DNA from 3 places in the Bradyrhizobium sp. CCBAU 53421 genome. Region 1 is predicted to be linked to each of the others. Evidence: predicted binding sites of a transcription regulator. Region 1 holds the regulator's gene; each other region holds the start of a gene.
What was found. Region 1 encodes PhoB, which activates phosphate uptake and scavenging genes when phosphate is short. Its sites were predicted from a motif close to TGTCATNNANCTGTCAT; they were not measured.

Region 1 (9,738 bases):
TGTGGCCGAGCTGCGGCACGTACCAGGTCAGCGTCACGAAGAACGCCGCGACCAGATAGGCGATGCAGATCCACATCGTGATGTTCGACGACAGAATCCGCGACATCCGCCGCGCGCCGCCGAGCGCGCACCAGGCGCCGAACACGAACAGCAATTGCCAGGCGAACGGATTGAACGCCCAGAAGCCGTTCGGATAGGCCGAGAGATAGAGATCGAACTGCCAAGTCAGCGCGTACAGCAGCACCGACAGGCCGAGCGTGACGTCGGGCTTCCACTTCATCAGCCACAGGATCAGCGGCAGGAACAGCATCAGCACGATGTAGAGCGGCAGCACGTCCATGTTCACGGGGCGGAAGCGCAGCAGCAGCGCCTGCACGATGGTGACGTCCGGCTGCTTGAGGAAGTCCATGATCCCCATTTCCTCGCTGTAGAGCGGGTTCTCGAACGAGGTCGCGACATAGGAGATCTCGGCGAGGAAGATCGTGAACAGGAAGACATGCGCGACATAGATCTGCCAGACCCGGCGCAGGATGCGCGCGGTCGCGATCACGAAGCCACCCTCCAGCATCGCACGGCCATAGACGAAGGCCGCGGTGTAGCCGGAGATGAAGATGAAGATCTCGGTGGCGTCGGAGAAGCCGTAATTGCGGATCGTCAGCCAGGTCAAAAGATTGGTCGGCAGGTGATCGATGAAGATCAGCCACAGCGCGAGCCCGCGGAACAGATCGAGCCTGAGCTCGCGCTCGCCGGTCGCCGGCAGCGTGATCGCGGGCGCCGCAGCTTTCGCCTTCACCTCGGCATCGGCCTTGGCGTCGGTTTTGGCGTCAGCCACCGGCGAACCGGCTATGGGATCGGCAATCGAGCTCATCAAGCACCGTGTCGGCCGCGGACGCCCCGCATCCCCAGCTGAAAAGATAATATCGGTCCACGACTTGCCGACAAAGCACAGACTGCGGCGACATGCGGCCGCGCTTTAGAGCGGAACTATGTTGAAACCGCGATGAACGGACCGCCGCAGGACCGGCTTTTCACGGCCCGGCTGGCGATTGGTTCCGGCTGGCCAATTGGCTATGATGGCGCACTGTTTGAGCGTGATCCGGTCGAAAACGGATCACGCAGCAAGACCATCGGATTGAGCCGAATGTACCGTGCCGTTACCCGCCAGATCGAAGTCACCGTCGAGCCGAACTTCATGCCGGAGCGCTCGTCGGTCGACCGGCGCGAGTATTTCTGGTCGTACAAGATCGTGATCGTCAATTCGGGCCCGGAAACGGTGCAGCTGCGGACACGGCACTGGATCATCACCGACGCCACCGGCCGCCGCCAGGAGGTGCGTGGCGAGGGCGTGGTCGGCGAGCAGCCGGTGCTCGCGCCCGGCGAGCGCTTCGAATACACCTCGGGCGTGCCGCTGCCGACCGCCTCCGGCTTCATGACCGGCAGCTACCAGATGGTCACCGAAGCCGGCGAACGCTTCGATATCGACGTGCCGACTTTTTCGCTGGATAGCCCAAGCCCGGACGGGAAAAGGGTGTTGAACTGACGCACGGCCATGCGCGTCATCGCCGGGCTCGACCCGGCGATCCATCGCTTCAGTAAACGCTTTTGCTATGATGGATGGCCGGGTCGAGCCCGGCCATGACAGACTTGTTACTCGACGCCCGCTTCCAGCGGCGTGAACTCATAGACCGACGAGCAGAACTCGCAGGTCACGACGACCTTGCCGTCCTTGACCATCTCGGCGCGATCGTTCGGCGCGAAGCTCTTCAGCATCGACGACACCGCATCGCGCGAGCAGGAGCACTGCGCGCGCAGCGGCTGCGGGTTGAAGACGCGCACGCCACGCTCGTGGAACAGGCGGTACAGCAGCCGCTCGCCGGAGAGATCGGGATCGATCAGCTCGACGTCCTCGACGGTCGAGATCAGCGACTGTCCCTCGACCCAGGCATCGTCATCCGGCACGCTGTGCGTGGCCGTGCCTTCCGGCGCATCGCCGGGATGCAGATCGGCCTGCTTGGCGCGCTCGGGCGCCTTGGGCAGGAATTGCAGCAGGATGCCGCCGGCGCGCCAGCGCAGCTTGCCGCCTTCGCCGCCGCGCATCTCCTCGCCGACCGCGAGCCGCACCCGGGTCGGGATCTGCTCGGAGCGAAGGAAATATTCGTGGGCCGCCTCTTCCAGGCCGCCGCCGTCGAGCGCGACCAGTCCCTGGTAGCGGCTGGTGTTCGAGCCCTGATCGATGGTCATCGCAAGGTGGCCCTTGCCGAGCAGCTCGCCCGAGCTCTGGCCTTCCTTGAGGCGTGCCGCATCGTAGCGCGCATAGGCACGCAGCCTGTCGGGCGCCTGGAAATCGACGATCAGCAGCGAGACCGGACCTTCGGTCCGGGTCTGCAGGATGAAGCGGCCCTCGAACTTGACCGACGAGCCGAGCAGCGTGGTCAGCACGATGGCCTCGCCGAGCAGCTTGCCGACCGCCGGCGGATAATCGTGCTTGTGCAGGATCTCGTCGAGCGCGGGGCCGAGCCGGGTCAGCCGGCCGCGCAGGTCCAGCGCGCCGACCTCGAAGGCCAGCACGGCATCGTCGACAGGAACCGAAGACGGCGCGCGAATGGGCGTCTCGGGCTGGATTTTGATGTCGGGGGATTGTGAAACCATGGCGCTCTATCTGGGGTCTCGGACGGCAAAACGAAAGGGGTTCACCGGATCGGATCTATCCGTCGTCCCTGCGAAAGCAGTGACCCATAACCACCAATGTGAGTTGCTGCATCAAGCTGGGGCCCCAGCCTTCACAACAATTGACAGCGATGGTTATGGGTCCCGGGTCGCGCTGCGCTTGCCCGGGACGACAACGCTTACTGATCTACGACTACGCGACCTCGTCAAAACACCAGGCCAGAATGCCCTTCTGCGCATGCAGGCGGTTTTCCGCCTCGTCGAACACCACGGATTGCGGCCCGTCGATCACCTCGTCGGTGACCTCCTCGCCGCGATGCGCGGGCAGGCAGTGCATGAACAGGGCGTCCGGCTTGGCGAGCGACATCAGCTTGGCATTGACCTGGTAAGGCCGCAGCACGTTGTGGCGGTGCTCGCCCTCCTTGTCGCCCATCGACACCCAGGTGTCGGTGACGACGCAGTCGGCGCCGCGCACGGCGGCTTCCGGATCGGTGCCGAGCATGATCGGCGCACCGGTCGCCTTGATCCAGTCCCGCATCGGCTTCTTCGGCGAGAGCTCCGGCGGCGTCGCGATATTGAGGTTGAACTTGAAGCGCTCGGCGGCGTGGGCCCAGGAGGCCAGCACGTTGTTGTCGTCGCCGGTCCAGGCCACCGTCTTGCCCTCGATCGAGCCGCGATTTTCCTCATAGGTCATGAGGTCGGCCATCACCTGGCAGGGATGCGAACGCCGGGTCAGGCCGTTGATGACGGGCACGGTGGCGTGCGCGGCGAGCTCGAGCAGCGCGTCATGGTTGAGGATGCGGATCATGATCGCATCGACATAGCGCGACAGCACGCGCGCGGTGTCGGCGATGGTCTCGCCGCGGCCGAGCTGCATCTCGGCGCCGGTCAGCATGATGGATTCGCCGCCGAGCTGGCGCATGCCGACGTCGAACGACACCCTTGTGCGGGTCGACGGGCGCTCGAAGATCATCGCCAGCGTCTTGCCTTCGAGCGGCTTCCTGCCCTTCTCATGCGCCTTCAGCTTCGCCTTCATGGCGGCTCCGGCCGAGAGCATGTTGCGCAGCTCGCCGAGCGGCAACTCGTTGATGTCGAGGAAGTGACGGACCGGCTTGCTCATTATCCGGCCGCCTTCTTCGGCTGCGCCGCCGATAGCACAGAGCAGGCGCGCTCGAGCGAGGTGATCGACTGGTCGATCTCGGCCTCGGTCACGATCAGGGGCGCGAGGAACCGCACCACATTGTCGCCGGCGCCGACGGTGAGCAGCTTCTCGTTGCGCAGCGCGGCGATCAGATCGCCCGACGGCACCACGGCCTTGACGCCGATCAACAGGCCCTCGCCGCGCACCTCCGACAGCACGCCCGGATAGCGGTCGACCACGGAGGCAAGCTTCTGCTTGAGCAGCAGTGACATCTTCTGCACGTGCTCGAAGAAGCCGGGCCTCAGCATGACGTCGAGCACGGCATTGGCGGCGGCGACCGCGAGCGGATTGCCGCCGAAGGTCGAGCCGTGCGAGCCCGGCGCCATGCCGGCCGCAGCCTGTGCGGTCGCCAGCACCGCGCCGATTGGGAAGCCGCCGCCGAGCGCCTTCGCCAGCGACATCACGTCCGGCGTGACGCCGGTGCGTTTGTAGGCGAACAGGTCGCCGGTGCGGCCCATGCCGGTCTGCACCTCGTCGAATGCCAGCAGCAGGCCGTGCTCGTCGCACAGCGCGCGCAGCGTCTTGAAGAACGCCTGCGGCGCGGAACGGACGCCGCCCTCGCCCTGCACCGGCTCGATCAGGATGCCGGCGGTGTGCGGGCCGATCGCCTTCTTCACCGCCTCGATGTCGCCATGCGGCACCTGATCGAAGCCATCCATCGGCGGGCCGAAGCCCTCGAGGTATTTCGCCGAGCCGGTCGCAGCCAGCGTCCCCAGCGTGCGGCCATGGAAGGCGCCTTCGAAAGTGATGATGCGATAGCGCTCGCCATGCCCCTTCGAGAAGTGATGGTGGCGGACCAGCTTGATCACGCCCTCCATCGCTTCCGCGCCGGAATTGCAGAAGAACACGAAGTCGGCAAAGCTCTGCTCGCACAGCCGCGCGGCCAGCACCTCGCCGTCCGGGCTCTTGAACAGGTTCGACATGTGCCACAGCTTGGTCGCCTGCTCCTGCAACGCCTTGACCAGATGCGGATGCGCATGTCCGAGCGCGTTCACTGCGACGCCCGAGGTGAAATCGAGATAGCGGTCGCCGTTGGTTGCGATCAGCCAGGCGCCCTCACCGCGCTCGAAGCCGAGATCGACCCGGGCGAAGACGGGGAGCAGATGCGACGAGGCGCTGTTGGTCATGGCGTTCACTGCCGGTTTCAAGCCGACAATTGCCGCGCGCCTTGACGCCAGCGCAGCAACGGCCAGCTTCGGAAAACAAAACGGCCGCCTTTGCGGGCGGCACGTGGCGGGCATTCTATGCTGCGGTCAGTCGGTGTCAATCGTCACGAACCGCCCTTCCTGCAATGCGAAACCGGCGCAATCCGGGGCATTCCGGTGCGGTGGAAAAGCCTCACAGCAATGCTTAACTGTGTGGGAACATGTGGACGCACGGCCGCGGACTCTTGCGCCTGAGTCACGCCATATTGTAGCGTTTGGCCTGTCGGGTACGACATCTCGTGCGGCAGTACTGGACCCTCTAAGTAGCCTTTGTGTCTCGCGTAAACGTTCGGGCGCAACACCGTGCCCGGCGAGGGCTAAGGGATTCTGGCCGCAGGGATATTTGTCCAGATTTGGCTCGCAGCGCCGCTCCAATGACTGGCCGGCGCCATGCGAAAGGAAGAATGCGATGACTGTATTGACCTGGTCCGACGATCGCGTCGAGCAGCTGAAGAAGCTCTGGGAGTCTGGCCTCTCGGCCAGCCAGATCGCAGCGGAACTTGGCAATGTGACGCGAAATGCCGTGATCGGCAAAGTGCATCGGCTCGGCCTCTCCGGCCGCGCCAAGGCCCCCTCCACGGCTGCTCCGCGGCAGCGCAAGGCGCGCCCCGCCCAGCATATGATGCGGGTGGCTCGCCCGGTCTCGCGCGGCAACACCGCGCTCGCCCATGCCTTCGAGGTCGAGATGGAGCCGGATCCGATCTCCTTCGACAACGTGGTGCCGATGAGCCAGCGGCTGTCGCTGCTCGAGCTCAACGAGGCCACTTGCCACTGGCCGGTCGGCGATCCCTCGAGCCCGGAATTCTTCTTCTGCGGCGGCAAGGCGCTCGCCGGCCTGCCCTATTGCGCGCATCACTCGCGCGTCGCCTACCAGCCCGCTGCCGATCGCCGCCGGCCGTCGGCAAAGCCACAAATCAAGTAGCACTCGGGAAACCAGCCTGGACTGCAAAAACAAATCCCCGCGGAAGCGGGGATTTTTTTGTGAGACGCGTAGCCCGGCTGCATCACCGGTGTCGTCCCGGCGAAGGCCGGGACGCATACGCCGCGGCCGACGCAATCGGCAAGCGGCCAGACGGCTTTCTAACAACACCCATTCGTGGTTATGGATCCCGGCTTTCGCCGGGACGACACCGGTGCGGCTTGAGATTGCCGCACAGCCTTACGGCTGCGGCTCGGCCTTCGCGAAGCGGTCGTCGAGCGCGTAGCCGGCGCCGCGCACGGTGCGGATCGGATCCTGCTCGCGGCCCGGATTGAGCAGCTTGCGCAGGCGGCCGATATGCACGTCGACGGTACGCTCATCGATATAGATGTCGCGGCCCCAGACACTGTCGAGCAGCTGCTCGCGGCTGAACACGCGGCCGGGATGCTCGAGGAAGAATTCGAGCAGCCGATACTCGGTCGGCCCGAGATCGATCGGACGGCCCGAGCGCGCCACGCGGCGCTTCTCGCGATCGAGCTCGATGTCGCCATAGGTCAAGACGGTCGCTAGCCGCTCCGGGCTCGCGCGACGCAGCAGGCCCTTCACCCGCGCCAGCAATTCCGGCACCGAGAACGGCTTGACGATGTAGTCGTCGGCGCCGGTGGCAAGCCCGCGCACGCGCTCGCTCTCCTCGCCGCGCGCGGTCAGCATGATGATCGGAAGCTGCTTGGTCTCGGGCCGTGCCCGCAGGCGGCGGCACAGCTCGATGCCGGACAGGCCCGGCAGCATCCAGTCCAGCACCACGAGGTCGGGAACGCGCTCCTTCAGGCGGGTATCGGCATCGTCGCCGCGCCCCACCGTTTCGACATCGTAGCCTTCCGCATCGAGGTTGTAGCGCAACAGCGTCGTCAGCGCTTCCTCGTCTTCGACTACCAGAATGCGTGCGCTCATCGGTCTAAGTTCTTTCTCTGTGGTGATCCGTTGCCCTGACGCAAACCGAAACGCCTACTTCCTTCAGCATAATCTCCGCGCAAGCGGCTTGTCGCGGATCGCACACCTAGTTGCCCGGCACCGTGGTGGCAAAGTTGGTCATGTCGCCCTTCGGGCGCTTGTCGGTGATCTGCTGGCCCTCGATCATGTAGAACACGGTCTCGGCGATGTTGGTGGCGTGATCGCCGATCCGCTCGATGTTCTTGGCGCAGAACATCAGATGGATGCAGAACGAGATGTTGCGCGGGTCCTCCATCATGTAGGTCAGCAGCTCGCGGAACAGCGAGGTGCAGATCGCATCGACCTCCTCGTCGCCCTTCCAGACGTTCATCGCCGCCGGCAGATCGTGCGCGGCATAGGCGTCGAGCACCGACTTGACCTGCGACAGCACGAGGTCGGTCATGTGCTCGAGGCCGCGGATCAGCTTCAGCGGCTGGAAATCGCTCTCCAGCGCCGCGACGCGCTTGCCCATGTTCTTGGCGAGGTCGCCGATCCGCTCGAGGTCGGTCGCGACGCGCATCGCGCTGACGATCTCGCGCAGGTCGATAGCCATCGGCTGGCGGCGGGCGATCGTCAGCACCGCGCGCTCTTCGATGACGCGCTGCAGATTGTCGATTTCGATGTCGGCCGCGACCACGCGCTTGCCGAGCGCGACGTCGCGCCGGATCAGCGCATCGACCGACTCGGTGATCATCCGCTCGACGAGCCCGCCCATCTCGGCGACCAGGCGGGTCAATTCCTGCAGGTCGCTGTCGAATGCCTTGGCGGTATGTTCAGAAGCCATCATCTCTCTCCTCAGCCGAACCGGCCGGTGATGTAGTCCTGGGTGCGTCGATCGCTCGGCGAGGTGAAGATCTTGTTGGTGTCGTCGAACTCGATCAGCTCGCCGAGATACATGAAGGCGGTCTTGTCGGAGACGCGCGCCGCCTGCTGCATGTTGTGGGTGACGATCGCGATCGTGTAGTCCTCGGAGAGCTCCTGGATCAGCTCCTCGACCTTGGCGGTCGAGATCGGATCGAGCGCCGAGCACGGCTCGTCGAACAGGATCACCTCGGGACGCACCGCCACGGTGCGCGCAATGCACAGGCGCTGCTGCTGGCCGCCGGAGAGCGACAGGCCGGAGGCGTTCAGCTTGTCCTTGACCTCGTTCCACAGCGCGCCGCCGCGCAGCGCCTTCTCGACCCGGTCGTCCATCTCGGACTTCGAGATCTTCTCGTAGAGGCGGATGCCGAAGGCGATGTTCTCGTAGATCGTCATCGGGAACGGCGTCGGCTTCTGGAACACCATGCCGACCCGCGCGCGCAGCAGATTGAGGTCCAGCTTGGGATCGAGAATGTTGGTCTGGTCCAGCATCAGCTGGCCGACCGCGCGCTGGCCCGGATAAAGATCATACATCCGGTTGAAGATGCGCAGCAGGGTCGACTTGCCGCAGCCCGACGGGCCGATGAACGCCGTGACGCGGTTGGTGCCGAGCGTCAGGTTGATGTTCTTCAGCGCGTGGTGCTCGCCGTAATAGAAGTTGAGGTTGCGCACCGTGACTTTCGGCGGCGCTTCCGGAAGCGGAACCTGGGGAACGTGGCCCGCGGCAGTCGTGGAGACAGAAAGCTCGGTCATTTTGCGGCCCTTTCGGCACCAAGGATACGCGCGCCGATATTCAACGCGAGCACGGTGAAGGTGATGAGCAATGCGCCGCTCCACGCCAGCTCTTTCCAGTAGGCGTAGGGGCTCTGCACGAAGTTGTTGATGGTCACCGGCAGGTTGGCCATCGTCTTGGTCAAGTCCCAGCTGAAGAACTGGTTCGACAGCGCGGTGAACAGCAGCGGCGCGGTTTCACCGGCGACGCGGGCGGTCGCCAGCAGCACGCCGGTGATCAGACCCGATCGGGCCGCACGATAAGCGATCCGCTTGATCACCAGCGAACGCGGCAGGCCAAGCGCCGAGGCCGCCTCGCGCAGCGGATTGGGCACCAGCAGCAGCATGTCCTCGGTGGTGCGCAGCACGACCGGGATCACGATCACGGCGAGCGCGAGGCTGCCTGCGATCGCCGAGAAGCCGCGCATCGGCACCACCACCGCGCCGTAGATGAACAGGCCGATGATGATCGACGGCGCGCTGAGCAGGATGTCGTTGATGAAGCGGATCACCGAGGTGAGCTTGTCGTGCTTGCCGTATTCGGCGAGGTAAGTGCCGGCGAACAGGCCGAGCGGCGCGCCGATGCCGACGCCGATCACGGTCATGATGACCGAGCCGACGATGGCGTTGAGCAGGCCGCCATCGGTCGAGCCGGGCGGCGGCGTGTTCTGGGTGAACAGTTGCACGCTGAGGCCGGCAAGGCCGTTGTAGAGCAGCGTGATCAGGATCAGCGCCAGCCAGGTGACGCCGAACAGCGCCGCACCGACGCACAATGCGCGAATGACGATGTCGCTGCGGCGGCGGGATTTGTAGATCGGGTTCATGGCGTTACTTCCCCGCCTTCTTTTCGAGCCGCATCAGCATCAGCCGCGCGCCGGCGAGCACGAAGAAGGTCAGCACGAACAGCAGGAGGCCGAGCAGGATCAGGCCGGACTGGTGCAGGCCGTCGCTCTCGGCGAATTCGCTGGCGATCGCCGCCGAGATCGTGGTGCCCGGCGCGAAGATCGACGACGAGATCCGGAACGAGTTGCCGATGATGAAGGTCACCGCCATGGTCTCGCCGAGCGCGCGGCCGAGCGCCAGCATGATGCCGCCGATCACGCCGACCCGGGTGTAGGGGATCA
Region 2 (9,738 bases), 1.5 Mb from region 1:
CGGTGCGGGCCAGCCGCTGCGCGAGAAGGCCGTCGCTGCTGCGTGCCCGCATCGCAAGCCGCGCGGCCAGCACATCCGGCGGTGCCGTGACCAACACCACGACGGCATTGGCATAATTGCGGCGCGCCGCCGCGATCACCGTGCGCGAGACGTTCGCGATCACGCTGCGTCCGGCCCGGATCTCATTATTGATCGCCCGCGACAGTCCATAGCGATGGCCATGGGCTTCCCAGTGCATCGCATAGTCGCCGGCAGCGACCGCGCGCTGGAAAGCTTCCGCGCTGACCTCTTGATTGTCTTCCGACACTGAGGCCTCGCGGGTGATCAGGCGACGCGGAAACACGACGTCGCGATCGTCGGCGCAGGCCGCCTTCGCCAGTCCCAGCAGCGTGTCCTTGCCCGCACCGCTCGGGCCGACCACCAGGATCAACCGGCCTGGCCCGATCGTGGTGGCGTGCTGCGCGGCGACGGCAGGGACTTCGCTCATGCCACCCTGGCTCCTTCGCGCCACACGCTGCGCACCACGGGCAGATCGCGCGCGACGTGGACGCGGATCAGATCGGCGCGCCTGCCGACCGCGATCTCGCCGCGATCGGTGAGGCCAACCGCTTCGGCCGGCGTCTTGGTCACGGTGCGGACGGCGGAGGCAAGATCGATCGCCGGCACATGCCGCGGTAGTTGCAGCGCCGCCATCAAGAGGCTCGACGGGATGTAGTCCGACGACAGGATGTCGAGCATGCCCTCATTGGCGAGATCGACGGCGGCGATGTTGCCGGAGTGCGAGCCGCCGCGCACCACGTTCGGCGCGCCCATCAGAATGTCGATGCCGGCGGCGTGCAGGCCGCGCGCGGCTTCCATCGTGGTCGGGAATTCCGCGACTGCGACCCTGTCGTTGACGGCGTCGACCACGTTCTCGTCCGTGGTGTCATCATGGCTCGCCAGCGGAATCTTGTACTCATGCGCCAGCGCGACGATCGCGCGGGTGTTCGCCACCGCATATTCCTTCTGATAGGCGAAGCGCCGGGCGAACAGCACGTCGAGCTGGGCGTCGGTCATGCCGCCGCCCTTGCCGCGATAGTAGTCGCGCAGCTTCACCTCGTCGCGGAACTGGCGCTGGCCCGGCGTGTGATCCATCAGCGACATCAGCCGTACGTCGGGCCGGTCGATCAGCTCCTTGGCCTCGGCGACGACATCGGGCATCGGCACCTCACAGCGCAGATGCAGGAAGTGATCGGCGCGCAGCAGATTCTCCTCGCGCGCGGCCGAGATCGCCGCGGCCAGCACGCCGGCGCGGCCGTCGACGTCCTCGGCGCCGTCCTCGCGCCAGACCCGCAGCGAATCCAGCACCGTGGTGATGCCCGAGGTCGCGAGCTGCCCGTCATAGGAGATCACGGCGGCGACCGGATTCCAGAACACCTTCGGCCGCGGCACATAGTGCATCTCGAGATGGTCGGTGTGCAGCTCGATCAGCCCGGGCATCAGGAGATCGCCGCCGGCGTCCTCCGCGGCCTCGGGCGCCCTGCCCTCGCCGAACTCGGTGATCTTGCCGTCGGATATCGCAACCCAGCCCTGCTCGATCACGCGATCGGCGAGGACCAGCCGGGCGTTGCCGATGATGGTGTCTTGCTTGGCGGTCATTTCAAACGGTCCTTCAGGCAGCGGCGGCGAACGAGGTCACGTCGACGATACGGTCGGCAATCAGATGGCGGATTTCGTCGTCATGGACAATCGCGACCATCGCGACGCCCCTGGTTTTCTTCTCCGCAATCAGCTCGACCACCACTGCGCGATTCGCCGCATCGAGCGATGCGGTCGGCTCGTCCAGCAGCAGGATCGGCAGGTCGGAAATGAAGCCGCGCGCGATGTTGACGCGCTGCTGCTCGCCGCCGGAGAAGGTCGAGGGCGGCAAGGTCCACAGCCGCTCCGGAATGTTGAGCCGACGCAGCAATTGCCCGGCGCGCTCGCGGGCTTCCTCGCGCGCCACGCCGTTGACGATCAGCGGCTCGGCGACGACGTCGATGGTCGCCACCCTCGGCACCGCGCGCAGGAATTGGCTGACATAGCCAATGGTCGAGCGGCGGATGCTCAGCACCTGGCGCGGCTCGGCGGTCGCAAGGTCGACAACCTTGCCGTGGTGACGGATGCCGATCCGGCCGCTGTCGCAGCGGTAATTGCCGAAGATCATCTTCAGGATCGAGGATTTGCCGGCGCCCGACGGGCCCGACAGCACCACGCATTCGCCCGGCTCGACGTGGAACGAGACTCCGCGCACCACGGGCAGCTCGACGCCGCCCTGCAAATGCATGGTGAAGGTCTTCTCGGCGTTGGCAAGTTCGATCATCGCGGTCATTGGCAAGCTCATGGCGGCAGTATCGAGGAAACGAGCAGCTGGGTATAGGGCTCGCGGGGATCGTCGAGCACCTGGTCGGTGAGACCGGTCTCGATGACGCGGCCGCCCTTCATCACCATCACGCGATGCGACAGCAGCCTCGCGACCGCGAGATCGTGGGTCACGACGATAGCGGCAAGGCCGAGTTCGCTGACGAGATTGCGCATCAGGTCGAGCAGGCGCGCCTGCACCGAGACGTCGAGGCCGCCGGTCGGCTCATCCATGAACACCAGCCGCGGCTCGGTGACGAGGTTGCGCGCGATCTGCAGCCGCTGCCGCATGCCACCGGAATAGGTCTTCGGCGCATCGTCGATGCGGCCGACATCGATCTCGACCCGGTCGAGCCAGGTCGACGCGGTGTCGCGGATCCGGCCGTAATGATTCCAGCCGACCGCCATCAGCCGCTCGCCAACATTGGCGCCGGCCGAAACACCCATGCGCAATCCTTGCGCCGGATCCTGATGCACGAAGCCCCAGTCGGTGCGGAACAGGAAGCGCCGCTCGGCTTCGCCGAGCTCGGCGAGATCGCGCAGCACGCCGTCGCGCATCCGGTAGGACACCCGTCCCGCACTCGGCGCGAGCTGCGCCGAGAGCAGTTGCAGCAGCGTCGACTTGCCCGAACCGGACTCGCCGACGATCGCCAGCACCTCGCCGGGATAGAGCGCGAACGAGACGTCGCGGCAGGCCGGCAGCCGGCCGTAATTCTTGGCAAGCCCCTCGGCCACCAGCAGCGGCTGATCGGTGTCGAGGCTCGAAAGCTCAGACATGCGCCTTCTCCTTGTGCGGCGCCGCGCTCTCGGTGCCATGATGGCCGGCGGCCTGGCGCTGCTCGCAGAAGTCGGTGTCGGAGCAGACGAACATCCGCCCGCCCTGGTCGTCGGTGACGATCTCGTCGAGATAGGAGTTGTCGGCGCCGCACAGCGCGCAGGGCGCGTTGAAGCGGTAGCGCGTGAACGGGTGATCCTCGAAATCCAGCGAGACCACCGTGGTGTAGGGCGGGATCGCGTAGATCCGCTTCTCGCGGCCGGCGCCGAACAGCTGCAATGCCGCGCAATTGTCCATCTTCGGATTGTCGAATTTCGGCGTCGGCGACGGGTCCATCACGTAGCGCGCGTTCACCTTCACCGGGTAGGCGTAGGCGGTCGCGATGTGGCCGAAGCGCGCGATGTCCTCGTAGAGCTTGACATGCATCAGCCCGTATTCGGCGAGTGCGTGCATCCGACGCGTCTCGGTCTCGCGCGGTTCGAGGAAACGCAGCGGTTCGGGGATCGGCACCTGATAGACCATCACCTGCCCGGCGTGCAGCGTCGCCTCGGGAATGCGGTGCCGGGTCTGGATCACGGTCGCGTCGGTGGTCGAGGTCGTGGTCGCGACGCCCGCGGTCTTGCCGAAGAATTTTCGGATCGAGATCGCGTTGGTGGTGTCGTCCGAACCCTGGTCGATCACCTTCAGCACGTCGTCGGGACCGAGGATCGCTGCCGTCACCTGCACGCCGCCGGTGCCCCAGCCATAGGGCATCGGCATCTCGCGGCTCGCGAACGGCACCTGATAGCCGGGAATCGCGATCGCCTTCAGGATGGCGCGGCGGATCATCCGTTTGGTCTGCTCGTCGAGATAGGCGAAGTTGTATGTCGGCGCGTTCATTCCGCGGCCTCCTGCATTTCAATGGCCTCGTTGGCCTCCGCGAACTCCTGCCGCAGCTTGCGCAGCAGGCCGAGCTCGGACTGGAAGTCGACGTAGTGCGGCAGCTTGAGATGCTCGACGAAGCCGGTCGACTGGACGTTGTCGGAGTGCGACATCACGAACTCCTCGTCCTGAGCCGGCGCCCCCGCCTCCTCGCCAAGCTCGCGCGCCCGCAGCGCGCGGTCGACCAGCGCCATCGACATGGTCTTGCGCTCGCTCTGGCCGAAGGCGAGGCCATAGCCGCGGGTGAAGCACGGCGCCTCTGTGGTCGAGCCCTTGAACTGGTTGACCATCTGGCACTCCGTCAGCTCGACCGAGCCGAGCGGCACCGCGAAGCCGACGTCTTCGGCAAAGAACTCGACCTCGACCTCGCCGAAGCGGATTTCGCCGGCGAAGGGATGGTTGCGGCCGTAGCCGCGCTGCGTCGAATAGCCGAGCGCGAGCAGAAAACCCTCATCGCCGCGCGCCAGATTCTGCAGCCGCAGATCGCGATCGGCCGGGAAGCTCAGCGGCTCGCGCGTGAGGTCGCCGACCGGCGCGTCGCCATCTGCCTGCGGCGAGGATTCGATCAGGCCGTCGCGGCCGAGGATGTCGGTAACCCGCGGCGTTGCCGATTGCGAGGCGTCCGCTGTCGCCGGCTGTTCCGGCACGAAGCCTTCCGCGAGTTGCGGATCGAGCAGGCGATGGGTGTAGTCGAAGGTCGGCCCCAGGATCTGGCCGCCCGGAACGTCCTTGAAGGTCGAGGAGATGCGCCGCCGCACCTGCATCTTGCCGGTGTTGACCGGCTCGGTGGCACCGAAGCGCGGCAGCGTGGCGCGGAAGGCACGCACCAGGAAGATCGCCTCGATCATGTCGCCGCGCGCCTGTTTGATCGCGAGCGCCGCAAGCTCGCGGTCGTAGAGCGAGCCTTCGGTCATCACGCGGTCGACACCGAGCGCGAGCTGCCCAGAGATCTGCGCCAGCGTCACCTCGAGCACATCGCGATCGCCGCGCCGCTCATGCGCCAGCAGCCGATGAGCGTTCTCGATGGCGCGCTCGCCTCCCTTGACGGCTACATACATCGCTCACACTCCGCTTGCGATCAGCCGCGTGGTGCGCGGGATCGCGACAATGTTGTCGTCATGGACCAGCACGACATCGATGCCGCGCGGGAACAAGGCTTCGTTGATCGACAGCCGCTGGAACAGATCGCGCGGCTTGATCATCGCCTGCAGCACCGCACTGCCGTCGATGCCGGGACCCTTCAACTCGAAAGCCGGGCCCTGCGTCAGGCTGTCGACCTGCAGGATCAGCGTGGTCGAACGGTCAGGATATTCGCTGCTGCCGAACGCGAAGCGCTCCAGCACCGGCAGGTTCGCCGCATCGCCGATCAGCGCGAAGCTCGCGATCGAGGGATCCGCGATCACCGGCGCGCTGGCGTGAAACTTGAGCCAGCGGGCGACGTCAGGCGTCGCCGACATCGCGGCATCGAGCCAGATCGGCGTGTCGTGATCGAACAGCGTCAGCGCGACCGCGGCCGCGCCACGCATCATGCCGGCAGGCGTCCCGACGCTGGCGGCGACGCGCTGCACGCTGCCCGGGCGCGCCATCGCATCCATCACGGAGCGGAACGTGGATTGCGCCGACAGCACCTTGTCGGCAAAGCCCGCGGGCATTTCGGCAATCGTCGTCATTGCATCATCCCTCACCGCGCACCATCGTGTAGAAATCAACCCGCGTCGCCGCGGTCTCGGCGGCCTTGCGGGCGCGTTCGGCATTCATGGCAAGGCGCAGCGGCGCGATCACCTTGGCTTCCACCTCGCCGGACAATTCCGCCGATTGCACCATGGCGTCGCACAGCGCGATCATCTGCGCCTTCTGCGCGTCGCGGCCGAGCGTGTAGCCGAAGCCGACCTCGCCGGTCGCAAGCCGCACCGCTGCGCGCGACACCGTCGCCTCGCCGAGGTTGAACGGCGCACCGTCGCCGCCGATCCGCCCGCGCATCATCACGAGGCCGTTCTCCGGCTCGCGCAGGTTCTCGTGCTTCGGTACCAAGATCGCTGCGAGCCTGCCCGCGATGTCGGCGGCGGCGGAGTGCGCCAGCACGGTCATCGCGGCCTTGCGCTGGGCCTGCTTGCTGTCTGGTCCGGTCGAACTGATGGTCGAACTGGTCGTCGAACTCATGGGCAACCTTGCTTGCATCAAGTTGTCTATGATAATAGACAACTTGATAGCCGAGCGCCATGACTGTTTCGTGACAAACCGAAGATTTCTGGTATCACCGCGCCATGAGCATGCAGGAAAGTTCCGGCGTCGCCTTGTGGCGGCAGGTCGCCGACGGCATCGAGCGCGGCATCGCTGACGGCCGCTTTGCCGCAGGCGAAAAGCTGCCCGGCGAGATGGAGATCGCCGAGACTTACCGGGTCAATCGCCACACCGTGCGGCGCGCGCTCGCCGCACTCGCCGAGCGCGGTCTGGTGCGCGCCGAGCGCGGCAGCGGCACCTATGTCGAAGCCCAGCGCCTTGCCTATCCGCTGCGCTCACGCACGCGATTCTCGGAGATCGTCGGCGCCGGCGGCCACGAACCGCGCGGCCAGCTGATCGATGCCGGCAGCGACGTCGCCAACCGCGAGATCGCGCGCGAGCTCGGGCTGAAGATCGGCGCGCCGCTGATCCGGATCGAAGCGGTGCGGCTCGCCGACCGGACGCCGATCTGCGTCTCCACCACCTGGCTGTCGGCCGAGCGGTTTCCCGATGCCGGCAGCGTGTTCGCCGACGTTCGCTCGATGACGAAGCTGCTCGGGCACTACGGCGTGAAGGACTACCACCGCGCCTCGACCCGGATCACTGCGGCGATCGTCGACGCCACCGACGCCGCACGGCTCGATCTGCCGCTGGGGCGGCCGGTGCTGGTGGTCGACGCCACCGACGTCGACATGCTGGACCAGCCGTTGGTAACCAAGCGCTCGCGCTTCGCCGCCGAGCGCGTGGAGTTTCTGGTCGAGAACGGCTGACGATCCCCACTGCAATCCGAACGCGAAGATCAAGCAGTCGTCGCACGCCCGCGACATTACCCGCGCGCGCCAACTAAAAGGATCCGAGTACCGAGCCCAGAGCGATAACGATGGCCAAGGCGATGATCGGCCCAACGATATTGGCCATCACCATGTCAAAGTAGCTCTTGCGATGAGTCGATCCGCAGACCGCGAGCAACGTCACGACGGCGCCGTTGTGCGGCAGGCTGTCGAGGGTGCCTGAGCCGATCACGGCAACCCGATGCATGAGCGCCGGGTCGATATGGGCGGTCTGCGCAATTTGCAGGTAAGTGTCGCCAAGGGCATCGAGCGCAATGGTCAATCCGCCGGAAGCCGAGCCGGTCAAAGCGGCAAGGACGTTTGTCGCGACGGCGAGAGAAACGAGTGGACCGCCGGAGATCGACAGCATCCAATCGCGCACCAACGCAAAGCCCGGCAGCGCGGCGACGACGGCTCCAAAGCCGACCAGGCTTGCCACGCTGAAGATGGGCAGCACCGAGGCGTTGGCGCCGGCATCCATGCTCGCCCTCAGATCCGTGAGACGGGCTCGATTGAGCGCGATGAGCGTTGCCGTGGCGGCGGCGAGAGCAACTGCGACCGACCACACCCCGGCAACGCCGGCAAGGGATGTCCCGCCCCAGCGCTCCTGCGCGAGGAACGAGAAATCGAGCCGTGGCAGGATCAGGAGCGACATCAGCAGGTTCACGCCCACGACCACGAGAAGGGGGATGATCGCCGTGCCGATCGGTGGCGGCACGTTGCCGCGCTTGCCGTGCGCTATTTCGGCCGGGTCGAACTCGTGGGACGATGTCGCGCGCTCGCGGATGAATTGATCGTCAGCGACCGCTCCGTTGACGAGTTCTGCGTCTCCGCCATAGCCTTCACCGGTCTTGCGTGCCGATCCCTCGGCGCGGCGGAGCCACCAGAGCCCGAATGCGAGCATGATCGCCGCAGCGACGATGCCCAGTCCGGGCGCGGCAAACGGCGTGGTCCCGAAGAACGGCATCGGAATCGTATTTTGAATCGCGGGCGTTCCGGGCATTGCCGACATCGTGAATGTGGAGGTGCCCAAAGCGATGGTGGCCGGCATGAGCCGCTGCGGGATGTTCGCGACGCGAAACATTTCCCGTGCCATCGGCGCCAAAACGAAAAAGGCGACGAAAAGGCTTACCCCGCCGTAGGTGACGATCGCGCCGGCAAGCACCACGGCAAGGATCGCGCGACGCGCCCCGAGCTTGGTGCTCATGAAATGGGCGATGGCGTGGACCGATCCGCTGTCGTCCATCAGCTTGCCGAACAGCGCACCGAGCAGAAATACTGGGAAGAATTGCGCGATGAACTGCGCAGCGCCGCCCATGAAAGTTTGCGTCCAATGGGCAAGCAAGGGCTCTTCGGCGAAAGCTGCAGCGACGATCGCGGCAGCCGGCGCCAGCAGGAGCACGCTCCATCCGCGGAACGAGAGCCAGATGAGCAGGCCAAGGGCAACCAGGATTCCGACGAGGCCCATGGCGTCAAGCCTGCCGCAAGAGCAGATCCAAATCCATCGAGGAGCGCCTGCCGATGTTCTGGTCGTTCGCAGCGAGAAATGCTTCCGCCGCACGGCGGCCTTCGTCGCGCAGCATACAGAGAAAATCCCACTCGGCATTGAGCTTTGACGATCCGCCGAGCTCGGCCAGAACCTTGCTCGCGATAAGATGAATGCGCATCTCGGCCCATTTGCGCCCCTCGGAGCTCCCGGCGTCCGCGACCTGCCGCAGCAGCGCGATCATGCGCAACTCCTTGAGCAGCGTGGCGTTGAACGCAACCTCGTTCAACCGATCGAGGATCTCGCGCGCGGAGCGCGGTGTCCCGGGTCGCTCGACCGGGTTGACCGCGACGAGAAGCGTGTCATGCGAGTCACACTCGCGTACGAGCGGCGTGATCGTCGGGTTCCCGGAGTAGCCGCCATCCCAATATGGCTCGCCATCGATCTCTATCGCGCGGAACAGGGTCGGCAAGCAGGCGGAAGCGAGCAGAACGTCGGGTGTAAGCTCGGCGTTGCGAAACACACGCCCGCGGCCGGTATGAACGTTGGTCGCCGTCACGAACAAGCGGATCGGGGAGTTCGCGATCTGTCGAAAATCGACCGACTCGGCGAGGACCTGATGCAAAGGGTTTGTGCCGGCAAAATTCAGGTCGTACGGCGAGAACACGCGGCTCGCCAGATCGAAGGCGAGATAGAAGGGCGACGTATCAAGGGTCCAGCGACCGAGGATGACGTCCAGCGGGCTTCGCCGAATGGGACTGAACCGCGCTGAGTCAGCGACCCGCCGCCAGAAGGCCTCCAATGCAGACTTGGCGCCGGCCCGGCCGTTGGTCATAAAACCGCCCGCCAGCACGATGGCGTTCATCGCGCCGGCCGACGTGCCCGATATCGCCTCGATGCGTAGCCACGGCTCATCCATGAGCCGATCGAGCACCCCCCAGGTAAAAGCGCCGTGCGATCCACCACCCTGCAGCGCGAGATCGACCAGCACGGCATCGCGCGCTTGGCCCGCGCGTGCTTGCGGCTCGTTCAAGGACATGGCGGGCTCCGACTCGCGTGCGGCCACGTCGCGGCCGGCGAACGACAGACAAAGGCGCCATCAGCTCCTGCCGGGGAGCGGTTGCGGG
Region 3 (9,738 bases), 2.4 Mb from region 1:
CGTCCGCGCAGCGCAGAGCGACTATGAAAGCCTGATCACGGTCACCGTCACCACCGAGCGTCAGGAGCGTTCGGTGTCCGGCACCGTCTATGCCGACGGCAAGCCGCGCCTCGTCGACATCAAGGGCATCCGCGTCGACGCCGAGTTCGGCAAGTCGATGATCTACGTCACCAATGAGGACAAGCCGGGCTTCATCGGCGCGTTCGCGAGCCTCTTGGGTGATGCGAAAATCAATATCGCGACCTTCCATCTCGGCCGCGTCAAGCAGGGCGGCGACGCCATTGCGCTGGTCGAGGTGGACGGCGCGGTGCCGGCGGAGCTGCTCGCCAAGGTGCAATCGCTGCCGCAGGTGAAGCAGGCCAAGGCGCTGACTTTCTGAGAAGGCGCTGACGTTTTAAACGCTGTTTGAGCGGCTCTCGTGTCCGGGACGTGCCGGGCATGACGAGGGAAGATACCGTTCAAGCACATCCAAATTCCGATCTGCGGAACATGACGCCGTCTCCGGCCCGGGAGGCGGCATTTGCCGTTCCGGGACGTCTGGTATTCCTGTTGCAGCGCCCAAAATTTGTGTACGAAGGCGTCAAGACGCGCCACTATCCGGCGATCTCAGAGGGAGAAAACAATGCGTGAAGCCGTAATCGTTTCCTACGCGCGCACCGGCCTGGCGAAGTCCGGCCGTGGCGGATTCAACATCACCCCGCCGATGTCGCTGGCCGGGCATGCCATCAAGCACGCGGTCGAGCGCGCCGGCGTCGACAAGGACTATGTCGAGGATTGCTATCTCGGCAATTGCGCGCATGGCGCGCCGAACATCGGCCGCCAGGCGGCGCTGCTCGCCGGCCTGCCGAAGACGACCGCGGGCGTCTCGGTCAACCGCTTCTGCTCGTCGGGCCTGCAGACCATCGCGATGGCCGCCAACTCGATCCGTTCCGACGGCTCCGATTGCATCGTCGCCGGCGGCGTCGAAAGCATCTCGATTCCCGGCGGCGGCTCGCCGAAGGAATCGATCGATCCGGACCTGCTCAAGACCGCGCCCGACATCTTCATGGCGATGATCGACACCGCCGACATCGTCGCTGAGCGCTACAAGGTCAGCCGTGAATACCAGGACGAGTATTCGCTGGAGTCGCAGCGCCGCATGGCGGCGGCGCAGCAGGCCAACAAGTTCAAGGACGAAATCGTCCCGATGAAGACCAAGATGAAGGTGGTCGACAAGGCGACCAAGGCCGAGTCGATCGTCGACTACGTCGTCGATCGCGACGAGTGCAACCGCCCCGAGACTACGCTGGAAGGCCTTGCAAAGCTCGAACCGGTGAAGGGCCCGGGCAAGTTCGTCACCGCCGGCAATGCCAGCCAGCTGTCCGACGGCGCCGCCGCAGTGGTGCTGATGGAAGCCAAGGATGCCGAGAAGCGCGGCCTCAACCCGCTCGGCCGCTTCGTCGCCTGGGCCTCGGCCGGCTGCGAGCCCGACGAGATGGGCATCGGTCCGGTGTTCGCCGTGCCGAAGCTGCTGAAGCGCCACGGCCTGAAGATCGATGACATCGATCTCTGGGAGCTCAACGAGGCCTTCGCCAGCCAGTGCCTCTATTCGCGCGACCAGCTCGGCATCGATCCCGAGAAGTACAACGTCAACGGCGGCTCGATCGCGATCGGCCATCCGTTCGGCATGACCGGCGCCCGGCTCACCGGCCACCTGCTGCAGGAGGGCCGTCGCCGCAAAGCCAAGTGGGGCGTCGTGACCATGTGCATCGGCGGTGGTCAGGGCGGCGCAGGCCTGTTCGAGATCTACAGCTAAGCGCGATCGATCCTGATCGTGTCAGAACGAGCGGCCCGGCGGCAACGCCGGGCCGCTTTTTATTGAAGCCAGTTATGACGCCGGCAAATCCGCCGCGCGTTCGCCGAACTCGAGTGCGGCGATCAGTTCGAGCGTCTGCCTGAGATCGGCCGCCTGTTTCGCGCCGAAGGCGCTCTCGAAACGCTCCTGCGCCTCACGCCAGGAAGCCTGCGACTCGTCAAGTCGGGCTTCGCCGCGTTTGGTCAGCCGCACCAGGCGGCTGCGGCGATCATTCTTGTCGACGCTGATGGTCAAAAGACCGTCGCGCGCCAGCGGCTTGAGGTTGTGGTTGAGCGCCGTGCGGTCGAGCACCAGGGCTGCGGCCAGTTCGCCCATCGTCGGCGCGCCCGACCGTCTGATGTAGACCAGAATGGCGCGCTGCGTGCCGCGCAGCCCGGATGTCGCAAGCACCTGATCGTAGAGCTGCGACACGCGCCGCGTCGCCTTACGCAACGCCGTGAGATTGCACCGGCTGGGTTCCGTTTTCGCCATCGCTGCCTCCAAACTGGGCTTGACAGTTACATGCATATGCACCTAATGGCAATAGATGCATATGCACGTATTTGGAGGATGTGATGTCGGAGATCGAGGCGGAGACGATCGGGCTGGCGATCGGAACTGACGCGCGGCCGCGATCCCGCGTCGCAACCCCGCGCCAGGTGCTCGCGATCGTATCGGTGGGCATCTGCCTCGCAAATCTCGACCTGTTCATCGTCAATGTCGGGTTGCCGAACATCGCGCAGGAATTCCGCGGCGCCTCGCTGGAGGATCTGTCCTGGATCCTCAATGGCTATGCGATCGTGTATGCTGCGTTGCTGGTGTTTTTCGGCCGGTTGGCGGAGCGCCACAGTCGCAATCTGAGCTTCCTGCTCGGCGTCGCGCTGTTCACGGCCGCATCGGCGGCCTGCGCGCTTGCGCCCAACGTCGAAGTGCTGGTCGCCGCCCGCATCGCGCAGGCCGCCGGCGCGGCATTGATGACCCCGACCTCGATCGGCCTGCTGCTGGCGTCGTTTCCACCCGACCAGCGCGCCGGGGCGGTGCGGACCTGGACGGCGATCGGCGGCCTTGCCGCTGCGCTCGGGCCGCTGGCGGGCGGCGTGCTCGTCACCTTCGACTGGCGCTGGATCTTCATCGTCAATGTCCCGATCGGTGTGGTCGCGCTCATCGTCGGCTGGCTGAAATTGCCGGAAGTGCCCGGCCACGATGTGCCGCGTCCGAGTTCATGGGCGGCGCTGCTGGTCACCTGCGGCATCGGCGCGCTGACCCTTGCGATCGTGAAGGCCAATGACTGGGGCTGGAGTTCGCGCGGCACCGTGCTTGGCTTTGCCATCGCGGCCGTCGCGCTCGCGGCCTTTGCGTGGCACTGCCTCAAGTCGAAGAACCCCTTCGTCGATCCGGCCCTGTTCAAGGTGCGGCCGTTCACCGGGGCGACGTTTGTCATGGCGCCATACTCGGCGGCCTTCGGCGCGATGCTGTTGTCGGTGGCGTTGTGGGAGCAAACCGTGTGGGGCTGGTCGGCGCTGAAGGCTGGCCTTGCGATCGCGCCGGGGCCGCTGCTTGTCCCGTTCACCTCGTTGTTGTTTGCCCGCCGCCTGATCGCCCGATTTGGCGCCGCGGCCGTCGTATCCGCCGGGATCGCAGCGTTCGCGGGCGGCCTTGCGATCTGGGCGACGTTGCTTGGAGGCGACCCCGACATGCCTGCCTTTGTGGTCGGCATGATGCTCACCGGTATCGGCGTCGGGCTGACCTTTCCGACCCTGATGGGCGTCGGCGCGGGCGCGCTGCCGCCATCGTCGTTCGCCACCGGCTCCGGCGTCATCAACATGATCCGGCAGGCTGCGCTCGCGATCGGCGTCGCGATCTTTGTCGCGATCCTGGCAACGCCGGTCTCGATGACCGAGCGGATCGCGGCGTTTCATCGCGGCTGGTGGATCATGATCGCGATCACCATTGCCGGCTTCGTGCCGAATTACCTGTTCATCCGGCGCAAGGCGGATCGCTAGACCCGAAAGACGCGGCTGCGCCACATGGCGGCCGCCAGCGCGCCATCGTCGCGCCGCACCGAAACCTCAATCGAACCAGTCGCTTCCTCGCTGCGTCTCACCACGAGAAACGGCCCGCCCTTGAGCCGGGCGTGCCGTCGGTCTCGCGCGATGCGATGTTTCCCGGAGGGATGTGATGCGAATGATTGCGAATTGTCTCGTGACCACCAGCCTGGTGCTGGCGGGTGCGCTGGTTTCCGGGCCGCTGCATGCGGCCGATCTCGACGCGGCGTCGCAGGTCGACGCCGTCACCGTCTATCCCGATGGCGCGAGCGTCACCCGCGTCATCACGCTGGACCTGCCCGCCGGTGACAACACGCTGGTCGCGAAGGATTTCCCGATGGGCCTCGATCCGTCCTCGCTGCGGGTCGAAGGCGAGGGAGCCGGCAGGCTGACGATCGGGGCCATCGACGCGCGGCCGCCGCGCCCGGTGCAGCCGGCGAACCTGCCCGAGATCGACAAGCGGATCGAGGCGCTGCGGGATCAGCGCGAGGATCTGCAGGGCATCATCACCTCGGCCGAGGCGCGGCGCAAATTCGCCGAACACTTCGCCGAGGCATCGCCGGTCGGAATCGGCGAGAAGGGCGAGGCGCGTCCGGTCAGCGAGTGGCGCGCCGCGTTCTCGGCGGTCGGGGACGAAGTCGCGACCGCCGACACCGCGATCCGCGACGCCGCGCGCAAGCAGCGCGACATCGACCGCGAGATCGCACGTCTCGAGGCCGATCGCGCCGCCAAGCCGCCGAGCAAGCTCGAGGTGCGGATCGAGCTTGCCTCCGCCGCCGCGACCCGCGCGACATTGCGGGTGACCTACGCGGTGCGCAACGCGCGCTGGATGCCGATCTACGACGCCCGTCTCGACACCGGCGCCAAGGACCGCAAGCCGGCGATCGAGCTGGTGCGCCGCGCCGAGATCACCCAGTCGACCGGCGAAGACTGGTCGAACGTCGCGCTCGCCGTCTCCACCGTGCGCGTCGCCCGCGGCGGCAACGCGCCCGATCTCAATTCGCTGATCGTGCATTATCCGCTGCCGCCGCAGCCGAAGTCGGCAGGTCTGATGTCCGACAGCGCGCGGGTGCGGTCTGCGCTCGCGCCGGCGCCCGCTCAGGAGGCAGTCCAGCAGTTCCGCTTTGGTGCGGGGCGCACCGACGAACTGGAAGCCGCGCCCGAGGTGAGCGCCTTCCAGGCAACTTTCAAGATTCCGGGCCGCGTCAGCGTCTCCGCCAATGAAGGTGCCAAGAGCCTGCGCATCTCGACGGCGACCATCGCCCCTGATCTGGCCATCCGCGCCGTCCCGGTGATCGATCCGACCGCATTCCTGGAGGCGAGCTTCGTGCAGGCCGACGATGCGCCGTTGCTGCCGGGGCAGGTCTCGATCTATCGCGACGGCATCTTTGTCGGCCGCAGCCGGATGGCCACCGCCGCCAAGGACGAGACCGTGCGGCTCGGCTTCGGCGCCGACGACAAGGTCAAGATCGAGCGCACGGTGGTGAAGCGCAATGAAGGCTCGGCCGGCCTGATCGTGACGACGTCGAAGACCGACGAGCGCGCGTTCAAGACCACGGTGCGCAACGGCCACGACTTCCCGATCAAGGTCGCGATCCAGGATCAGCTCCCGGTCAGCGAGAACGACGAAATCGTGGTCGAGATGCTGCCATCCTCGACGCCGGCGACCACCACCAATCTGCGCGACAAGCGCGGGGTGCTGGAATGGGCGTTCGAGGCCAAGGCCGGCGAAGTCCGTGACGTCAATTTCGCCTGGCGGATGCGCTGGCCCAAGGACAAGGGCGTCGTGATGGTGCCGGCGGGCTGACCTGCATCAGGTGCACGACGCGTCGTTCGCGAAAATGTCGGACGAAGAAAGAGTGACGCCTCGCGGGGGGACGCCGGCTAGAAGCCCGCGTCCTCCTCCAGCCATTGCTGATTGTCCCAGCGCGCACGACGGCCGAGCACATACTCGCGCGCGTCGTCCATGAAGTGCACCTTGCTGGCGAGTGCTCCGATGAAAGCGGTGAGCGCCGCTATCCAGGGCCACAGATGCATCAGCAACGAGGCAGGTATCTGATTGGCGAATCCCGCCTGCAGCGCGGCCGTGACCAGATAAGCCAGCACGCCCCACGCAGCGGCCAGGATCGTCGCCACGATCTGATAGCTGTTTTGGTGAAATCTCACCAACCGTCGCATCAGGGCGATGTAGGCGAAGTAGACGATCACGCCGAGAAGTAGGGCGACCAGTCCGGGCGGGAGCCCCCAGCTCTGGTCCCAGCTCAGATACGCAATAAAGCCCGCGGCGATCAACGCCTCGACATAGGTCAGGCTGGATTTGTCCTGCATGATTTGCCCCAAAGCGATTCAAGTACCGGCCGAGGCTATCATCATGGAGCGCTTTGGTAGAGAGGCAATTGCAAGACAACCTTGCTTCCACAAATTCAGTGTCATGCCCCGCCTTGAGCGGGGCATCCAGTACGCCGCGGCTTATCGGTTGAACTCGAACACCTCTGGAATACTGGGTCGCCCGGTCTAGCCGGGCGACGACACTGTTGCATGTGGCGCGAGCAACCGCTTCACTTGGCCTTCAGGAAGTCGCCGACTTCGAGCAGCATGAACTCGTCGTCATCGGCCTTGTTCGGGTCGCGGCTCGAGGAGAACGGCAGATTGTTGTCGTTGCCGACGATGATGTGGGTCTCGTCGACGCGGTCGACGTTCTCGATGGTGAAGAACGGGAAGGTGTAGACGCCCTCGTTCAGCGGCTTGCGGGCCTTCTTGTTCGGATCGCGGATCTTCAAGAGGTCGATATAGGCGATCTTGCGTACCGGTTTGCCGACATTGGCATCGGACAGCTCGATCTTGTAGACGCGCTTGAACTTGGCGAGGTCCGGGAAGCAGTGCTCGCCGCGCTGGCCCTGCGGACAGGCCTTGTCGGCGGTGCCTTCGCCATTGTCGCGCTCGATCACCAGGCCCTGGGCCGGATCGATCATGTTGAAGTCGCCGATCGCATTGCCGTTCTGCTCGAACACATATTGCCAATAGCGTCCGGTGAACTTCTCGGCCGCGACGTCGAATTCCAGGATGCGCGAGGCTTCCTTGCCGTCGACCTTCTCCCAATCCTTCTTGTCGGCATCCCACAGCGGCCCTTCGAGCAGGCCGTAGAGAAACTTGCCGTCCTTGGAGGAGGCAAAGCCCTCATAACCCTTGGAGCGGCGCAGATTGACGTTGGTGTAGGAAGCGCCGGGTGCGCCGGGCGACTGCACGGCCCAGTGATCCGGCGAGCGCACCGGCTTGCCGTCGGCGACCGTCTCGAACACGGCGAGGATCTTGCCGGTCTTGTCGGCCTTGAGGATGTAGGGCCCGAACTCGTCGCCGATCCAGAATGTGTCGTTGATGATCTGGAAGCCCTCGGTGTCGAAGTCCGCGCCGGTCAAATAGCGCTTGGCGGTGTCCTCATGCACGATGCGGAACGGCACCTTCTTGTCGGGGTCGTGCAGGAACACGGTCTCCTGGCGCTCGATCTTGCCGTTCGCCCAGTCCATCTTGTAGCGGTTCAGATACAGCATCGAGTCCGCCGAGTTGTAGCGCGAACCCATGCCGTTGTCGGTGATCACCCAGAACGAGCCGTCCGGCATCGCCTTGATGCCGGAATGGCCCTGCAGCGGCTGGCCCTTGAACGGCAGCGACACGCCGGTCGGCCGCTCGTAGGACTTGCCCATCACGGTGCCGATGGCGTCGACGCGCTTGCCGGTGGTGTACTTGCCCGAGGTTTTCAGATCGTTCGGGGCGTCGGCGGGAGCGTCGATGAAGCTCTCCGCCGGCATCACGGCGTGTCCTGCCAGGGTCGCCGGGAATTCGCCCTCGCTCTGCGCCAACGCCGATGTGGCGAGCAGGATCGAGGCGACGGAACAGAGCAATGACAGGCGCATGGTTGATCTCCCAAAGGACAAACGATGCGGTGTTCTCCGAGCCGCCTGTTACAGCCGGCTGACAGTTTTGTGAATCGATGTTGTTGCGGCGGGATAAGTCTTGCGGCGTTACGTCGCCTTGCCCGCCGGCCGCATCGTTTGCGGCAGCAGGAAGGGCACGCCACCGCCGGTGTAGTCGATCGTGGCATCGATCTCGAAGATCCTGCGAAGCGTGTCGGCCTGCATCGCGGCGGCGCGGTCGCCGTCGACGGCAAGGCGGCCGCGATGCAGCAGCAGGATGCGGTCGGCGAACCGCATCGCGAGGTTGAGGTCGTGCAGGATCGCGATCACGGCGGTGCCGCGCGCGGCGCGCCGCCGGGCGGTCTCGACCAGGTCGATCTGATGCCGCAGATCGAGGCTCGAGGTCGGCTCGTCCAGCAGCAGGAGCCCCGGCCCATGCAATGCCTCGCCGCAGGCGAGCTGCACCAGCACGCGGGCGAAATGCGCGCGCTGCTGCTCGCCGCCGGACAGCGTCGGCAATTGCCTGAGACGGAAATGCGAAAGCCCGACTTCGTCGAGGGCCGCCGCGACCAGCGCACGCGTCACCGCGCGCGGGCTTTCGCCGGCGCCCATGCTGACGATTTCCTCGACGGTGAAGGGGAAAGTGACGTTGACGTGCTGCGACAGCATCGCACGGTGCTGCGCCAGCTCGCGCGGAGCGAAGGCGTTGAGGTCGCGCTGCCTGAGCCGGATCGTGCCGCGCGACGGACGGAGATCGCCCGACAGCATCCGCAATAGCGTCGATTTGCCGGCGCCGTTCGGACCCACGATCGCGATCATCTCGCCGGCGCCGATCTGAAGCGAGACCGCATCGACCAGATTGGTGCCACCGACCGTCATCGTCACCGACTGCGCCTCCAGCAGCGCGGTCATAGCGAGACCAGCCCCCGTTGACGCAGCAGCATGGCCAGGAAGAACGGCGCGCCGATCGCGGCGGTCAGGATGCCGATCGGCATTTCCGCCGGCGTCACGATGGTGCGCGCCACCGTATCGGCCCCGACGAGCAGGATCGCGCCGAGCAAGGCGGACGCCGGCAGCAGCAGCCGATGCCCGGGTCCGATCGCCAGCCGCAGCAGGTGCGGCACCACGATGCCGACGAAACCGACCACACCGCAGACCGAGACCGCGACCCCGGTCATCGCCGACACCAGCACGATCGATATCCGCTTCAGCCGCTCGACATCGACGCCGCTGTGGAACGCCTCGGCCTCTCCGAGCACCAGCACGTCGAGCCCGCGCGCGATCCAGAGGCAGGTGATCAGCGCCGCGGCCAGCACCGGCGCCAGCGCCGTGAGCTTGGTCCAGGTCGCGCCGCTCAGCGAACCCAGCATCCAGAACGTGATGTCGCGCAGCTGGCGGTCGTCGGCGACAAAGACCAAAAGGCCGATGCCGGCGTTGGCGATCGCGGCAATCGCGAGCCCGGCCAGCAGGAAGATCGCAATCGAGGTGCGGCCACCGCGGCTGGCAATGGCGTAGAGCACGATCGTGGTGATCAGCGAGCCGGCAAAGGCCGCGATCGGCAGCAATTGATGTTGCAGGAAGCGCAGGTTCTCGCCGAGCCGGCTGTCGGTGAACACGATCGCCGCTGCTGCGGCAAACGCGCCGCCGGAGGAGACGCCGACCAGCGCGGGGTCGGCGAGAGGGTTGCGGAACAGGCCCTGCATGATCGCACCGGAGACGGCGAGCAGAGCGCCGACCATGGCGGCCGCCGCGATCCGGGGGATGCGGATCGACCACACCACGAGCTGGTCGCGCGCGAGCAGCGGGCTCGCTGTGCTGTCGGCCCATAGCCCTAGCGCGGCGGGCAGCCGTGCCAATGGAATGCCGGCCGCGCCAACTGTCAGGGCGACCAGTGCAGTTCCAGTGAGTGCAGCAAGCAGGCAGAGCAGGGTCAGTGTCGCTGCCGGCC

Region 2: the regulator PhoB is predicted to act here: its motif matches at 6,295-6,311, upstream of phnF (phosphonate metabolism transcriptional regulator PhnF).
Region 3: the regulator PhoB is predicted to act here: its motif matches at 7,838-7,854, upstream of XH92_RS08635 (esterase-like activity of phytase family protein).

What each region holds. Positions count from the first base shown of each region.
Region 1 covers NZ_CP030047.1:8,648,249-8,657,986, forward strand. Annotated here, with positions in the region: gene XH92_RS40050 (OpgC domain-containing protein) at 1-868, opposite strand, end outside; gene apaG (Co2+/Mg2+ efflux protein ApaG) at 1,142-1,540, shown strand; gene XH92_RS40060 (Hsp33 family molecular chaperone) at 1,648-2,649, opposite strand; gene argF (ornithine carbamoyltransferase) at 2,861-3,787, opposite strand; gene XH92_RS40070 (aspartate aminotransferase family protein) at 3,787-4,995, opposite strand; gene XH92_RS40075 (GcrA family cell cycle regulator) at 5,483-5,995, shown strand; gene phoB (phosphate regulon transcriptional regulator PhoB) at 6,233-6,943, opposite strand; gene phoU (phosphate signaling complex protein PhoU) at 7,050-7,766, opposite strand; gene pstB (phosphate ABC transporter ATP-binding protein PstB) at 7,778-8,596, opposite strand; gene pstA (phosphate ABC transporter permease PstA) at 8,593-9,438, opposite strand; gene pstC (phosphate ABC transporter permease subunit PstC) at 9,443-9,738, opposite strand, start outside.
Region 2 covers NZ_CP030047.1:7,176,869-7,186,606, forward strand. Annotated here, with positions in the region: gene phnN (phosphonate metabolism protein/1,5-bisphosphokinase (PRPP-forming) PhnN) at 1-487, opposite strand, end outside; gene XH92_RS33720 (alpha-D-ribose 1-methylphosphonate 5-triphosphate diphosphatase) at 484-1,638, opposite strand; gene phnL (phosphonate C-P lyase system protein PhnL) at 1,652-2,350, opposite strand; gene phnK (phosphonate C-P lyase system protein PhnK) at 2,359-3,156, opposite strand; gene XH92_RS33735 (alpha-D-ribose 1-methylphosphonate 5-phosphate C-P-lyase PhnJ) at 3,149-4,033, opposite strand; gene XH92_RS33740 (carbon-phosphorus lyase complex subunit PhnI) at 4,030-5,133, opposite strand; gene phnH (phosphonate C-P lyase system protein PhnH) at 5,137-5,745, opposite strand; gene phnG (phosphonate C-P lyase system protein PhnG) at 5,750-6,163, opposite strand; gene phnF (phosphonate metabolism transcriptional regulator PhnF) at 6,340-7,065, shown strand; gene XH92_RS33760 (GntP family permease) at 7,139-8,593, opposite strand; gene XH92_RS33765 (patatin-like phospholipase family protein) at 8,598-9,650, opposite strand.
Region 3 covers NZ_CP030047.1:1,822,087-1,831,824, forward strand. Annotated here, with positions in the region: gene serA (phosphoglycerate dehydrogenase) at 1-379, shown strand, start outside; gene XH92_RS08605 (hypothetical protein) at 439-630, shown strand; gene XH92_RS08610 (acetyl-CoA C-acyltransferase) at 623-1,795, shown strand; gene XH92_RS08615 (MarR family winged helix-turn-helix transcriptional regulator) at 1,868-2,338, opposite strand; gene XH92_RS08620 (MFS transporter) at 2,410-3,837, shown strand; gene XH92_RS08625 (mucoidy inhibitor MuiA family protein) at 4,013-5,686, shown strand; gene XH92_RS08630 (hypothetical protein) at 5,764-6,207, opposite strand; gene XH92_RS08635 (esterase-like activity of phytase family protein) at 6,438-7,790, opposite strand; gene XH92_RS08640 (heme ABC transporter ATP-binding protein) at 7,899-8,702, opposite strand; gene XH92_RS08645 (iron ABC transporter permease) at 8,699-9,738, opposite strand, start outside.